One region of the Halopseudomonas salegens genome, then DNA from elsewhere that is predicted to be linked to it. Evidence: predicted binding sites of a transcription regulator. Region 1 holds the regulator's gene; each other region holds the start of a gene.
The links. The regulator sigma-54, encoded in region 1, starts transcription at its own class of promoters, with help from an activator protein. The targets are predictions, from matches to a motif close to ANTGGCATNNANNTTGCTNT.
Positions count from the first base shown of each region.

Region 1 (4,051 bases):
CAGTAGCTCGGGAAATCGCGCCAGATCACTGGGCAGATTGCGAGCATCAATGCTGACGGCTACCTTGGGCAGCTGTGTATGGTGATTCTTGGCCTGATTCGCCAGTTCCGGCAGCAGGCCAGCGGGCAGGTTGTCGATACAGTAAAAGCCGTTGTCTTCCAGCAGGTGCAGCGCAGTGCTCTTGCCCGAACCGGAACGACCACTGACGACCACCAGACGCATGTCGCCTAGTCTCCGCTGCCGGCGTCAACCATGACCTGATAGAGGTCTTCGGCATTCGCGGCTTTGCGCAGGGCGGCCCGCAGAGTGGGTTGGTCCAGCCGTTCGGCCAGCATCTTGAGAATCTGCAGGTGCTCTTCGGTGGCTTCCTCCGGGACCAGCAAAACAAATATCAGGTCAACCGGTTCACCATCAAGGGCATCGAAGTCGATTTTGCCATCCAGTTGCAGCAGTGCGCCAACCGCTTTACTGCAGCCGGACAGGCGACAGTGGGGGATGGCGATACCATGTCCAAAGCCGGTAGAGCCGAGTTTTTCCCGGGCAATCAGGCTTTCGTAAATGGCGTCAGCATCAAGGCTGGTGTGCTGGGCAACCAGTTTCCCGGTCAGCTCCAGCACGCGTTTTTTGGAAACGCCCTGAACACCGGCAAAGGTACGATCAGGGCTGAGGATTTGTGATATTTGCATGGGGTATGCGTTCAGGCCTTAGCGCGCATGGGCGCCTTGTTGGCGGTCAATGGTCTTTTCCTTGTGCTTGATCAGTTGGCGATCGAGCTTGTCGGTCAAGAGGTCAATAGCAGCGTACATGTCTTCATGGTCAGCGTTGGCAACAACTTCGCCACCGGCAATGTGCAGTTTGGCTTCCGCCTTCTGACGCAGCTTTTCCACTTCCAGGGTAACTTGCACGTTGGTGATCTTGTCGAAATGGCGCTCCAGGCGGGCCATTTTTTCGGTAATGTAGTCGCGCAGGGCGTCAGTAACATCAAGCTGGTGACCGCTGATATTTAGTTGCATAGAGTGCCTCCTGATTGGCGTTTTTGCTGTGGGCAACGCATTGCCCGGTGCTGCACTGCAAATCGGGGCTGGCTTAAACCAGCCGCTTGCGTTCACTCGATGGGGCGATATTGAGCGACTCGCGGTATTTGGCGATGGTGCGCCTGGCCACATGAATTCCCTGTTCTTCCAGTAAACCAGCGATCTTGCTGTCACTCAATGGTTTCTTTGGGTTTTCTGTCGCCACCAGTTTCTTGATCAGGGCACGAATGGCGGTAGACGAGAATTCACCCCCTTCACTGGTGCTGACATGGCTGGAGAAAAAGTACTTCAATTCGAAGATGCCACGGGGCGTATGCATGAATTTCTGCGTGGTTACACGGGAAATGGTTGACTCGTGCATGCCCACGGCTTCGGCAATATCGTGCAGTACCAGCGGCTTCATCGCTTCTTCACCCTGCTCGAGGAAGTCTCGCTGATGCTCGACGATCTGGCTGGCCACTTTCATCAGGGTTTCATTTCGGCTCTGCAGGCTCTTGATGAACCAGCGCGCTTCCTGCAAGTGGTTGCGCAGGTAAGTGTTGTCGCTACTGCTGTCGGCACGGCGAACCATGGCAGCGTATTGGCCGTTGACGCGTACCTTGGGTACTGCCTCCTGATTCAACTCAACCACCCAGCGGTCTTTTTCCCGGCGCACGATGACATCCGGGATCACGTATTCTGCTTCGCCTGAGGCAATTTCGCTGCCGGGGCGGGGATTCAGCGTCTGGATCAGGTTGATGACGTCACGTAGCTGCTCTTCCTTCATCCGCGTGCGGCGCATCAGGGTCGTGAAATCACGGCTACCCAGCAGCTCCAGGTGATCCTTGACCAGGCGCAGGGCCTGCTCCAGCAGGGGAGTGTCGGCTGGCAACTGGCGCAATTGCAGACTCAGGCATTCGCTCAGACTGCGTGCGCCAACACCGACGGGCTCGAATTGCTGGATCCGGTGCAGGACCATTTCCACTTCATCGGCTTCGATGTCCAGCATGGGGTCGAAGGACTCCAGAATGTCTTCCAGACTTTCTTCCAGATATCCGTCAGCACTGATCGCATCAATCAGCGACTCGGCAATCAGGCGGTCGGTATCCGACAGGGGGATCAGGTTGAGCTGCCACTCCAGGTGGCTTTGCAGGGTTTCACCGGTGCCGGTACGCGAGGTGTAATCCCACTCCTCATCATCCTGGTTCGGCAATGAGCTGGCCGAGGTCTGGTAGACATCTTCCCATTGGGTATCTACCGGCAGGTCGGTAGGGATTTCGTCAAACTTGCCTTCCGGTGCGTCAGCATTCGGTTGCCGTGATTCAAACTCAACCGGATCGGGCAAGGTAACGGCCGGAGCCTCTTCACCATTGTCATGATCGCCGCCTTCACTCTGCTCATTTTTACCGGCAGCGGTATAGTCGTCGTCGCCGTCGTCGGCCATTTCCAGCATCGGATTGACTTCCAGCGCTTCCTGGACCTCCTGTTGCAAGTCCAGGCTGGATAGCTGTAGCAGTCGGATGGCTTGCTGCAGCTGCGGCGTCATGGTCAGCTGCTGCCCCATCTTGAGGACGAGTGAGGCTTTCATCGGTGGGTGTTCAACCTTGGCTGCAAAATGTTTCTACCTGTGTCATAGCATGCCTGAAATCAAGGCGCTTTTACATAGCTGCGCCGGCTTGCAGGTTGCTGGAATGAAGCGGAACAGGGCGGATGCGCTGGTCACAGGCGGAAGCTGTGGCCAAGGTATACATCACGCACTACCTGACTGGCGAGCACATCGTCGGCTGAGCCCTCGGCAATGATGACCCCATCGTTGAGGATGTAGGCCTTGTCACAGATATCAAGCGTTTCGCGTACGTTGTGATCGGTTATCAGCACACCGATACCCTTGTCCTTGAGATGCTCAATGATTTGTTTGATGTCGTTGACTGAAATCGGATCGACACCGGCAAAGGGTTCATCCAGCAGGATGAAGCGTGGCTCGGTAGCCAGCGCGCGTGCAATTTCTGCCCGCCGGCGCTCACCACCGGACAGGCTCATGCCCAATGTGTTGGCCAGATGATGTATGTGAAATTCGCGCAGCAGTGATTCCAGTTTGCCTTTGCGACCCTCGCGGTTGAGATCCTTGCGGGTCTCCAGAATCGCCATGATATTCTCCGCGACGGTCAGCTTGCGGAAGATCGAGGCTTCTTGTGGCAAATAGCCGATACCCGCCCGTGCCCGCCCATGCATCGGCAGTGCGGTAATATCCCGACCATCAATAGTGATCTTGCCTTGATCGGCTTTGACCAGGCCGACAACCATGTAGAAACAGGTGGTCTTGCCGGCGCCGTTGGGGCCAAGCAGGCCGACCACGTCTCCGCTGCTGATGCCAATGGATGCATCACGGACGACTTGTCGCCCTTTGTAGGCTTTGGCCAGGTGCTGGGCTTCGAGGGTGGCCATGATCAGTTTTCACCATCGCGATTGCGTGGCTGGATGGTGATCTCGATGCGTTGATCACTGCCGTTGGCGCCGTCCCGTTGACCGGCATCTACCACGCGGCGGTTGATATCGTAGGTGATCAGGTCGCCGCTGAACGTATCCCCTGCCTGATCCAGATGGCTGCGTTCTATCAACACCACGCGCTGGGCGTCGGCATGATATTCAATGGTTTGCGCGCGGGCGTTGATCTCACCGCGCCCGTCTGGCGGGTCCTGTCGCCAGGTTGCTGGGCTACCGGTCGAAACCAGCTTGCTGACCTCGCCATTGCTGTCCATGGACAGCGTCACCTGGCTGCCGGTGAGACGCATACTGCCTTGGGTCACGATAACGTCACCACGATATACAGCACTATTGCGGGCATCATCGAGCGTGGCACTGTCTGCCTGGATATTGATTGGCTGCTGGCTGTCAACTGCCAGCACAATCGGGCTGGCTAGCAAACAGGTAGCCAGTAACAGAGTATTAATCGACCTCATGTCGGCCTCTTACCGTGGACAGCAGCTCTACACGGCTGTCATTGAGAAAAACCTGCATGCCGCGGGCGGTAGTTGCGC
Region 1 covers NZ_LT629787.1:591,782-595,832, forward strand. Annotated here, with positions in the region: gene rapZ (RNase adapter RapZ) at 1-222, opposite strand, end outside; gene ptsN (PTS IIA-like nitrogen regulatory protein PtsN) at 228-686, opposite strand; gene hpf (ribosome hibernation-promoting factor, HPF/YfiA family) at 705-1,013, opposite strand; gene BLU07_RS02615 (RNA polymerase factor sigma-54) at 1,087-2,601, opposite strand; gene lptB (LPS export ABC transporter ATP-binding protein) at 2,733-3,458, opposite strand; gene lptA (lipopolysaccharide transport periplasmic protein LptA) at 3,461-3,973, opposite strand; gene lptC (LPS export ABC transporter periplasmic protein LptC) at 3,960-4,051, opposite strand, start outside.

Region 2 (4,051 bases), 730 kb from region 1:
CCCACACAGGTTTTGACCGTGCGGATCGACTTGCCATAGGCATGCCCGGAAGGCATATCCAGATCCTTCCACACGCTGGGCAGGTCTTCCTTCTTGATACCCAACAGGTCGATACGCTGGCCCCCGGTCACCTTGACCATGGGCACCTGGTACTTGTCGGCCACATCGGCAATCCGGCGCAGCTCGGACGCATTGGTGACTCCACCCCACATGCGCGGCACCACCGAATAGGTGCCATCTTTCTGGATGTTCGCGTGCGCCCGTTCATTGATAAAGCGCGACTGCGGATCATCCTTGGCCTCGCCGGGCCAGGTGGAAATCAGGTAGTAGTTGATCGCCGGGCGGCAGGTCGCACAGCCGTTGGGCGTGCGCCACTCCATAAAGGCCATGGCCTCGGGAATGCTGGTCAGATGGTTTTCGCGGATGGCCTTGCGCACCTGGCCATGGTTCAGATCAGTGCAACCACACACCGGACGGTCGCTCTTCGGCTTCACATCCGCCGCACCACCCACGGTATTCAGCACAATCTGCTCGACCAGTCCGACGCAGGAGCCGCAGGAGCTACCCGCCTTGGTGTGCTGTTTGACATCATCAACACTGAACAACCCGTGTTCCTGAATGGTTTTAACGATGGTGCCTTTGCACACCCCGTTACAGCCACAGACTTCCATGTCATCGGGCATGTTGGCGGCCTTGTTCTGGCCCTGGTGACCCGTATCGCCGATGGCATTTTCCCCGAACATCAGATGATCACGGATCTCGCTGACATTCTGGTTGTTCTTGATCATGCGGAAATACCAGCCGCCATCGGCAGTATCGCCATACATGCAGGCGCCAACCAGCACGTTGTCCCGAATCACCAGTTTCTTGTAGACACCGCCAATGGGGTCGGAGAGGGTGATCTCCTCACTGTCTTCATCACCCATAAAGTCGCCGGCAGAAAACAGGTCGACGCCGGTTACCTTCAACTTGGTCGAGGTGACCGAGCCTTCGTAGCGACCATAGCCGAGCATGGCCAGATGATTGGCACAGACCTTGGCTTGCTCAAACAAGGGGGCAACCAGCCCGTAGGCGATACCCCGGTGGCTGGCGCATTCGCCGATGGCGTAGATTTTTGGATCAAAGGTCTGCAGCGTATCGCTGACCAGAATGCCGCGGTTGCAGGCAAGCCCCGCACTTTCCGCCAGTTCGGTATTGGGCCGGATGCCGGCAGCCATGACCACCAGATCTGCCGGTACTTCGCTACCATCCTTGAAACGTACGGCCTTGACCCGGCCCTTGCCGTCATCCAGCAGCTCGCTGGTGAATTGCGGCAGCATGAACTTCAGGCCGCGCTCTTCCAGCGATTGTTGCAGGAGTTCACCTGAAGTGCGGTCGAGCTGGCGTTCCAGCAGCCATTCCCCGATATGCACGACGGTCACATCCATGCCACGCAGCATCAGCCCATTCGCCGCCTCCAGACCGAGCAGGCCACCACCGATGACTACCGCGTGCTTGTGCGTCTTGGCGGTGTTCATCATCTGTTGGGTATCGGCAATATCACGGTAACCGATTACACCCTCCAGGTCGTTGCCGGGGATCGGCAGCATAAAGGGGTTGGAGCCGGTCGCCAGCAACAAGCGGTCGTATTCCGCTTCAGAGCCGTCATCGGCAATCACCTTGCAGTTGCGGCGGTCGATTTTTACAATCTTGCGGCCTGTGTGCAGGGTAATGCCATTGTCGGCATACCAGTCCAGCGGGTTGAGGATAATGTCCTCGAAATTCTGCTCGCCAGCCAGTACCGGCGAAAGCAGGATGCGGTTGTAGTTCGGGTGCGGTTCAGCCCCGAACACCGTGATGTCGTACATATCGGGCGTCAGCTTGAGCAATTCTTCCAGGGTACGAACCCCGGCCATGCCGTTGCCTACCATCACCAATTTGAGCTTTTGCATCCTGAGCTCCATAGTCTTGAGCGCATAACAAAAAAGGCGTCCCCACCGCTCTCGCGGTAAGGACGCCTTTGTCCGGTTCCTGATCAAGTCAGGAGTGCACTGTCGCCGTTGACAATGGCACTGTATGTAATAGCTGCCTTAGCTGAGTGTACTAATGCAGACTTTGTGCCAACTTCAAAGCTCTGATTATTCAAGGGTTTGCATGGCCAGTCAGCGAGTTTGTCGCACCCTGATGAAGCAGTCCGCACCGCGCTGGTGCGGCTGCCCGGTTCAATACAGCCAGACGATGGCTGCGAGCAGATTGATGCTCAGCGAAACCAGCGCCAGCGTTCGCCAGACCAGCAGCGGTTCACGCTCGATCAGCGGTTTTTTTGGTGTCAGCAGGTCTTCGCCACGTGCCAGCGCCAATAGCCATTCCTCGGCGGTTTCGTAGCGGTCTTCAGGGTCTTTCGCCAGCGCTTTCAGTAGCCAGTTGTCCACCCAGTTGGGCAGGTCCGGACGGTAGCGGCTGGGTGGGGTGGGGCGGCCAAAGCGTGGACGCTGGAAGGCTTCGATCTCACCGTAGGGAAAGTGACCGGTCAGTTGGTAATACAGGGTGACACCGGTGCTGTAGATATCCTGCTGCGGGTCGGGTTCGGCACCCTGAAACACCTCGGGCGCCATATAGCTCGGCGTGCCGGCGGGCAAGCCAGGCTGCCAATCGGTCAGCCCAGGACACCAGGCCAGACCAAAATCCAGCAGTCGCAGGGTGCCATCGCTATCGATGTGCACATTGTCTGGCTTGATGTCACGATGGATCAGGTTGCGTCGGTGCAATAGTCCCATGGCATGGATCAGGGCCGGGGCCCGCTGCTGCAGTTGTGCCAGCGACCAGAGCCCTTCGCTGGCCCGTGCTTCCGCCAGGGTGCGACCGGAATAATCACGCATTACCAGATAGAGGTGCTTGCGTTCGGGCAACGGATGCAGCTCGGGTACCGACTGGCTGGCAACCCGGCGCAAGAACCATTCCTCCTGCAGAAGTTCACGACCGGCCTTGGTGTTATCGGCTTGACTGGGCGGTAACGTCTTCAACAGCCAGGGCTGGTCCGCGGTATCCGAGACCTGATAACACAGTGATTGCTGTGAGCTGTGTGCCAATCCCTGGACCTGCCAGCCTTCAAAGGTCTGGCCGGCTTTCAGCCTGGGTGGCACGGCATAGTCATCCACTGGCCCCAGCACATCGTCCAGGTTGGCTGTTGGCAGGGCGTCAAGGCTGACCAGCAAGGCGCTGGCATTGTCTTCACTGCCGGCCGCATAAGCGCTATTGACCAGCTCCTTGCAGGGTTCACTGTGGTGCAGGCAGGACAGAATGTCACTGTCACTGAGGTGTCCCCAGACGCCGTCACTGAGCAACAGGAAGCAATCACCGGCTTCCAGCTCACCTTCCAGATAATCAATCAGCGGGTACTCATCCAGACCCATCGCGCGCTTGAGCACATGCTGCATGTCCGGCTGCTCCCATACGTGCTCCTGGGTCAGGCGCTGCAGCCGTCCATCACGCAGCAGGTAGACCCGGCAATCACCGATGTGCGCCAGGGTATAGCGCCGGCCACGCAGAATCAGGCAGCTCAGGGTGGTCAGCAGGGGCTGGCCACCGCCGTTGGCACGCAGCCAGCGATTGTGGGCATTCAGCAGGCGTTCCAGTGACTGGGTAACCGACCAGGTCTCCGGTGTTGAATAGTAATCCAGCGCCAGGGCCTGCAGCGTTGCCCGCGCGGCCAGGCCGCCATCGCGACACTGGCTGACACCGTCGGCGAGTGCCGCCAGATGCCCCTTGCTGGTTGCCAGCGCAGGCGCTGGCGTAGCCACGCGCAGGGCGTCCTGATTGTCCTTGCGCGGGCCGGCGGCGCTGGCTTCGTCTGTGCGGATCTGCAGGCCCATATCAGACCCTTGCCGAGGTCGCTGAGGACGAACCCCAGGTGGTGCGCCAGCGACGTTTGATATTGCTCAGGCCAATCAGCGCCAGAATACCCAGGGCCGCAAACAACCACAGCCCGAGCTGATATTCTCCCGTGTGTTCCTTGATGGCCCCAAGGCCGGCAGCCAGAACGAATCCACCAACCCCGCCGGCCATACCGATC
Region 2 covers NZ_LT629787.1:1,318,854-1,322,904, forward strand. Annotated here, with positions in the region: gene nirB (nitrite reductase large subunit NirB) at 1-1,931, opposite strand, end outside; gene BLU07_RS05875 (bifunctional protein-serine/threonine kinase/phosphatase) at 2,202-3,851, opposite strand; gene BLU07_RS05880 (nitrate/nitrite transporter) at 3,853-4,051, opposite strand, start outside.
Region 2: nirB (nitrite reductase large subunit NirB) is a predicted target of sigma-54. The motif match lies at 2,085-2,104, and genes of this name have one in related genera.

Region 3 (4,051 bases), 1.6 Mb from region 1:
ATCGCCACTGCCTTGCCAATCAACTCGCCCTTCAGCGGGGTATTGCCATATTGCATTGCACCTTTGGCCTGCGCAATACGCTGCAAACCGCCTTCCATCAACATCTGGATCAACCGATGCGGATCTGCCTCACTGACCTGGGCGTTCACGTTTACGGTCTGGTACTGCTTCATTGCGGTGTAGGCATTCATAACGACCAATTCCTGCGCTGTGTGATACATGCTTACTGTATCGGCTGCGCCGGGAGAACTTTAGCCGAAAACACAAAAAATCATCCGCTGTGACTACACAACCTCACCACGAAAACCACTACATGCAACCGTCTCTACGCAGGCCACTGGCAGTTCGGCTCACTGCACCAGAAAGGTACTCAGGAAACTTCGGGCTCAATCCCGTCCCAGCCCTCTTTGATTTCCATCAACAGGGCCTCCACCTCATCCAGCGAGCGCGGGGTGTCATCCAGCGCGACCCCCGCCAGCTTGCGGGTCATATAGTCATACAAGGCATCCAGGTTCTGCGCGATATCGCCGCCCAGTTCCCTATCCAACGAGCCTTGCAGGGCGCCAATAATACTGACAGTACTGCTGACGGCAACACCCCGGCGCTCAGGATTACCCATCTGCTGCGCATGTCGAGCCAGACGCACGCGCTCAATGGCACCGGCCAACAACAACTGTACGGCGCGGTACTGGGATACTTCCTGGGAAATATTGACCTTTTTATAGGTATCGATCGGATTGCTCATCAGCGACGGTTATCCTGTCTGACCACACCGGGTAGGTTGGACAATTGGTTGGTAAGGTAATCACTGGTCTGGTTCAACTGGGCGACCAACGAATCCATGGCGTTGAATTGCGACAACAGGCGGGCTTCCAGTTGACCAATGCGGCGAGTCAGGCTTTCGCGCTGATCATCCACACCAGTCAGCGTATTCTGCAAGGCTGTGGTGCGGCTTTCCAGCACGCCACCGCGCTGGGTATAGGGCTCGGCAACTGTATTCAACTGCTTCAACAGTCCATCATCACCCGTCAGGAGACCCGCTACCTGATCAAAATTATTATCCAGCGCGTCATTCATCCGCGTCTGGTTGATTTCCAGAGTTCCGTCACGTTTGGTGGCAATCCCGAGATCAGCCAGCATGCGCAAATCACCATCACCAACCACGCTCCCCATAGCGTTGCGCATGGAAGTGCTGAAGGACCGCACCGAGGCGTCGCCAACCAGGGGGGCTGCAAGGGGCTCGCCGTCATCCCCGCCTACCCGGGTCACGCTGGTCAGCTCGCTCATGGTGCCGCTTAACGCGTTGTAAGCCTCAACAAACTTTTCCAGAGCCGATCGCACACCCGCGCGGTCTTCACTCACGCCCAAACTCATGGTGCTGGCATTGGTCTGGTCTTCAGCTGACTGGGCGGCTTTAAGGGTAATGCTGACCCCTTCAATGGCCTCATCAATGGTATTACTGGCGCTGCTGACGGTAATACCGTCAATGGCGATATTGGCATCCCGCGCATAACTGATCACTCGGGGCGCGCGTGGATCATTGGGGTCCTGGGGAGGGGCGACAAAATCCGTGGTGGCGGGTGGAGTAAAAGCCAGCACGTTCAAATCACCGGTATCGCCAGCATCGGTGCTGGCAGTGACAGTGATGTCATTGCCGGTACCGGCCTGATTGGAGCTTAATACCAGACGTGAACCGCCGGCGCCACCGGGATCGGTAACGATAGTCGCACTGATGCCAATCTCGCTACCCTGAGTATTGATTGCGTCACGAATGGCCGTCAGGCTGTCGTTACCTGCAGTCACGTCAATATCCAGTGTCTGGCTGCCAACGCCGATAGACAGCGTCCCGGTACCCACCGGATCACTGGCATTATCCTGGCCGGCAAGCGCTACACGACTGGTTTGGGCCAGATTGAATACCTGAATATTGTAGTTACCGGAGGCAGCTGTCTTATCCGCCGTGGCGGTGAAGCTGCTGGTATCGCTGGACCGGGCACTGCGCTTGGTGAACAAGGCAGGGTCGTTCAACTCATTGAGTGCGGTCTGAAAGGTAGAAATTGCATTACGGAAACTGCCCAGCGCGGAAATACTGGTCGTCGTCTTTTTTTCCAGCCGGTCAAGCTGTGCCTTTTTGGGTGCCCGCTCAGCCTCAACCAGTGACTTGACGATGTTGTTCACGTCAAGACCGGAACCGATTCCACCAACGCCACCGATTGCCATATGCCTACCCTCATGACCGTTTATTGACGGTCGTGTACCGAATGAATGTGTCCGGTTACATCAGGCAAGTTACGTGCCAGCAAACCGGCTGACAGAAGGGCTGAACTCAGGCTTCTGCCTCGAATAACAAACTGCGAATTTCCGACAGGCTCTCGGCCAGGCGCAATGCCTCTTCCGAAGGGATCTGACGGATGACATCACCACTGCCGGCTTCCGTGACATTGATCACTACCTGGCCACTGGTGTCGTCGAGTTGAAAGTTGATATCCCGCCGTACCGATTGCACAAAATCCTGCATATCGGATACCACGGTCTGTAATTCCTCCGGCTCCATCCGTTCAGCTGGCTGAACCTGCTCCACCGCTTCGCGGGTTTGTGCTGCTACAGGCTGGGTCGCCGCTGGTGCCGTGACCTGGGTTGACTTGGCAAGGGCCTGCTGGCCGCTGCCTGCCTCGACTGATACCCCGTTACTGGCGGAGCGGTTCAGTTCGAAAGGTTTGAGTACGCCAATATCCATGGTACTTACCTCAGATAGGATAATGCGGGGAAAGGTTGCCCCTTCCCCGCAGTGTAACCCCTATTACCAGCTTAGCCCAAGAGGCTAAGAACGGCCTGGGGCAACTGGTTGGCCTGAGCCAGAATCGAAGTACCAGCCTGCTGCAGAATCTGGTTCTTGGTCAGAGCTGCAGTTTCTGCGGCAAAGTCGGTGTCCTGGGTCCGGCTGCGAGCAGCAGACACGTTTTCCGAAATGCTTTGCAGGTTGCTGATAGTCGATTCAAAGCGGTTCTGCACCGCACCCAACTGGGCGCGCTGGCTATCAATGCTTGAAATCGCCCCGTCAATCACTGAGATGGCATCCTGGGCTGCGTCAACGGTCAGGATATCCAGCGATTCAACATTGACGCGCGAACCGATTGCGGCTGCAGTGATTTCGGCAACATCCGCGCTACCGTCATCAGTCAGGCTGAATGAACCAGTCGAATCAAAAGTCAGCGTGCCGACGGCCTGGGCCGCTACGTTGGTGCCATCCAGAGTTACGGCAGTGTCGAAAGTACCATCCGACAATTGCACCTGAATAGCCAGAGTTTCAACGTTGGTGCTACCGTTTGCATCTTCATTGAAGTTGTCGATTTCAATGCTGTCGCCGTTGCGCGCACTGACCACCAACTCCTTGTCATTATTGATGGATGCCGACAAGCCGTTGGAGCCAGAGTCTTCGTTGATGGCATCACGCAGAGCTTCCAGATCCTGGGTTGCGTCACCGGAGCCAGCAATCTGAATGGTGGTTTTTTGACCACCGGCAGTACCAATGTCGAAGCTGACGGCTTCACCAGATGCGAGACCCAGGTCAGTACCGAAAGAAATGGCGCTTTTTGCACTCGCAGTCACACCGGTATCGCTGGAAATCTGGTTGACCTTGCTGGCAACATCACTGGCAGAGTCAGTTGCAACGACATCGATAGTACCTGAACCAACAGAGCCATTCACGGTAACGACACCCGCGGAGAAGGCGTTTGCACCTTGCGCGGTGGCGAGATCTGCAGCTACAGCAGCAGTCCCGGTAACGCTACCGTCATCACGCGAACGGAAGGAACCCAGTGTTTCGGTAGAGGCATCGGTCAATGTCACACCGATTGTTTCGTTAGCCTGTGAACCAACCTGGAAGGTGGTTGAACCAAAGCTGCCGTCGAGCAGTTTGCGGCCACCAAAGGCAGTGGTATCAGAAATACGGGTCAGCTCTTCTTTCAGCTGGTTGACTTCCTGATTCAATGATTTGCGCTCAATCGCAGAGTTTGAACCGTTGGCCGATTGCAGGGCCAGGTCACGCATA
Region 3 covers NZ_LT629787.1:2,214,242-2,218,292, forward strand. Annotated here, with positions in the region: gene fliS (flagellar export chaperone FliS) at 1-191, opposite strand, end outside; gene fliS (flagellar export chaperone FliS) at 371-745, opposite strand; gene fliD (flagellar filament capping protein FliD) at 745-2,220, opposite strand; gene BLU07_RS10055 (flagellar protein FlaG) at 2,327-2,737, opposite strand; gene BLU07_RS10060 (flagellin) at 2,809-4,051, opposite strand, start outside.
Region 3: fliD (flagellar filament capping protein FliD) is a predicted target of sigma-54. The motif match lies at 2,282-2,301, and genes of this name have one in related genera.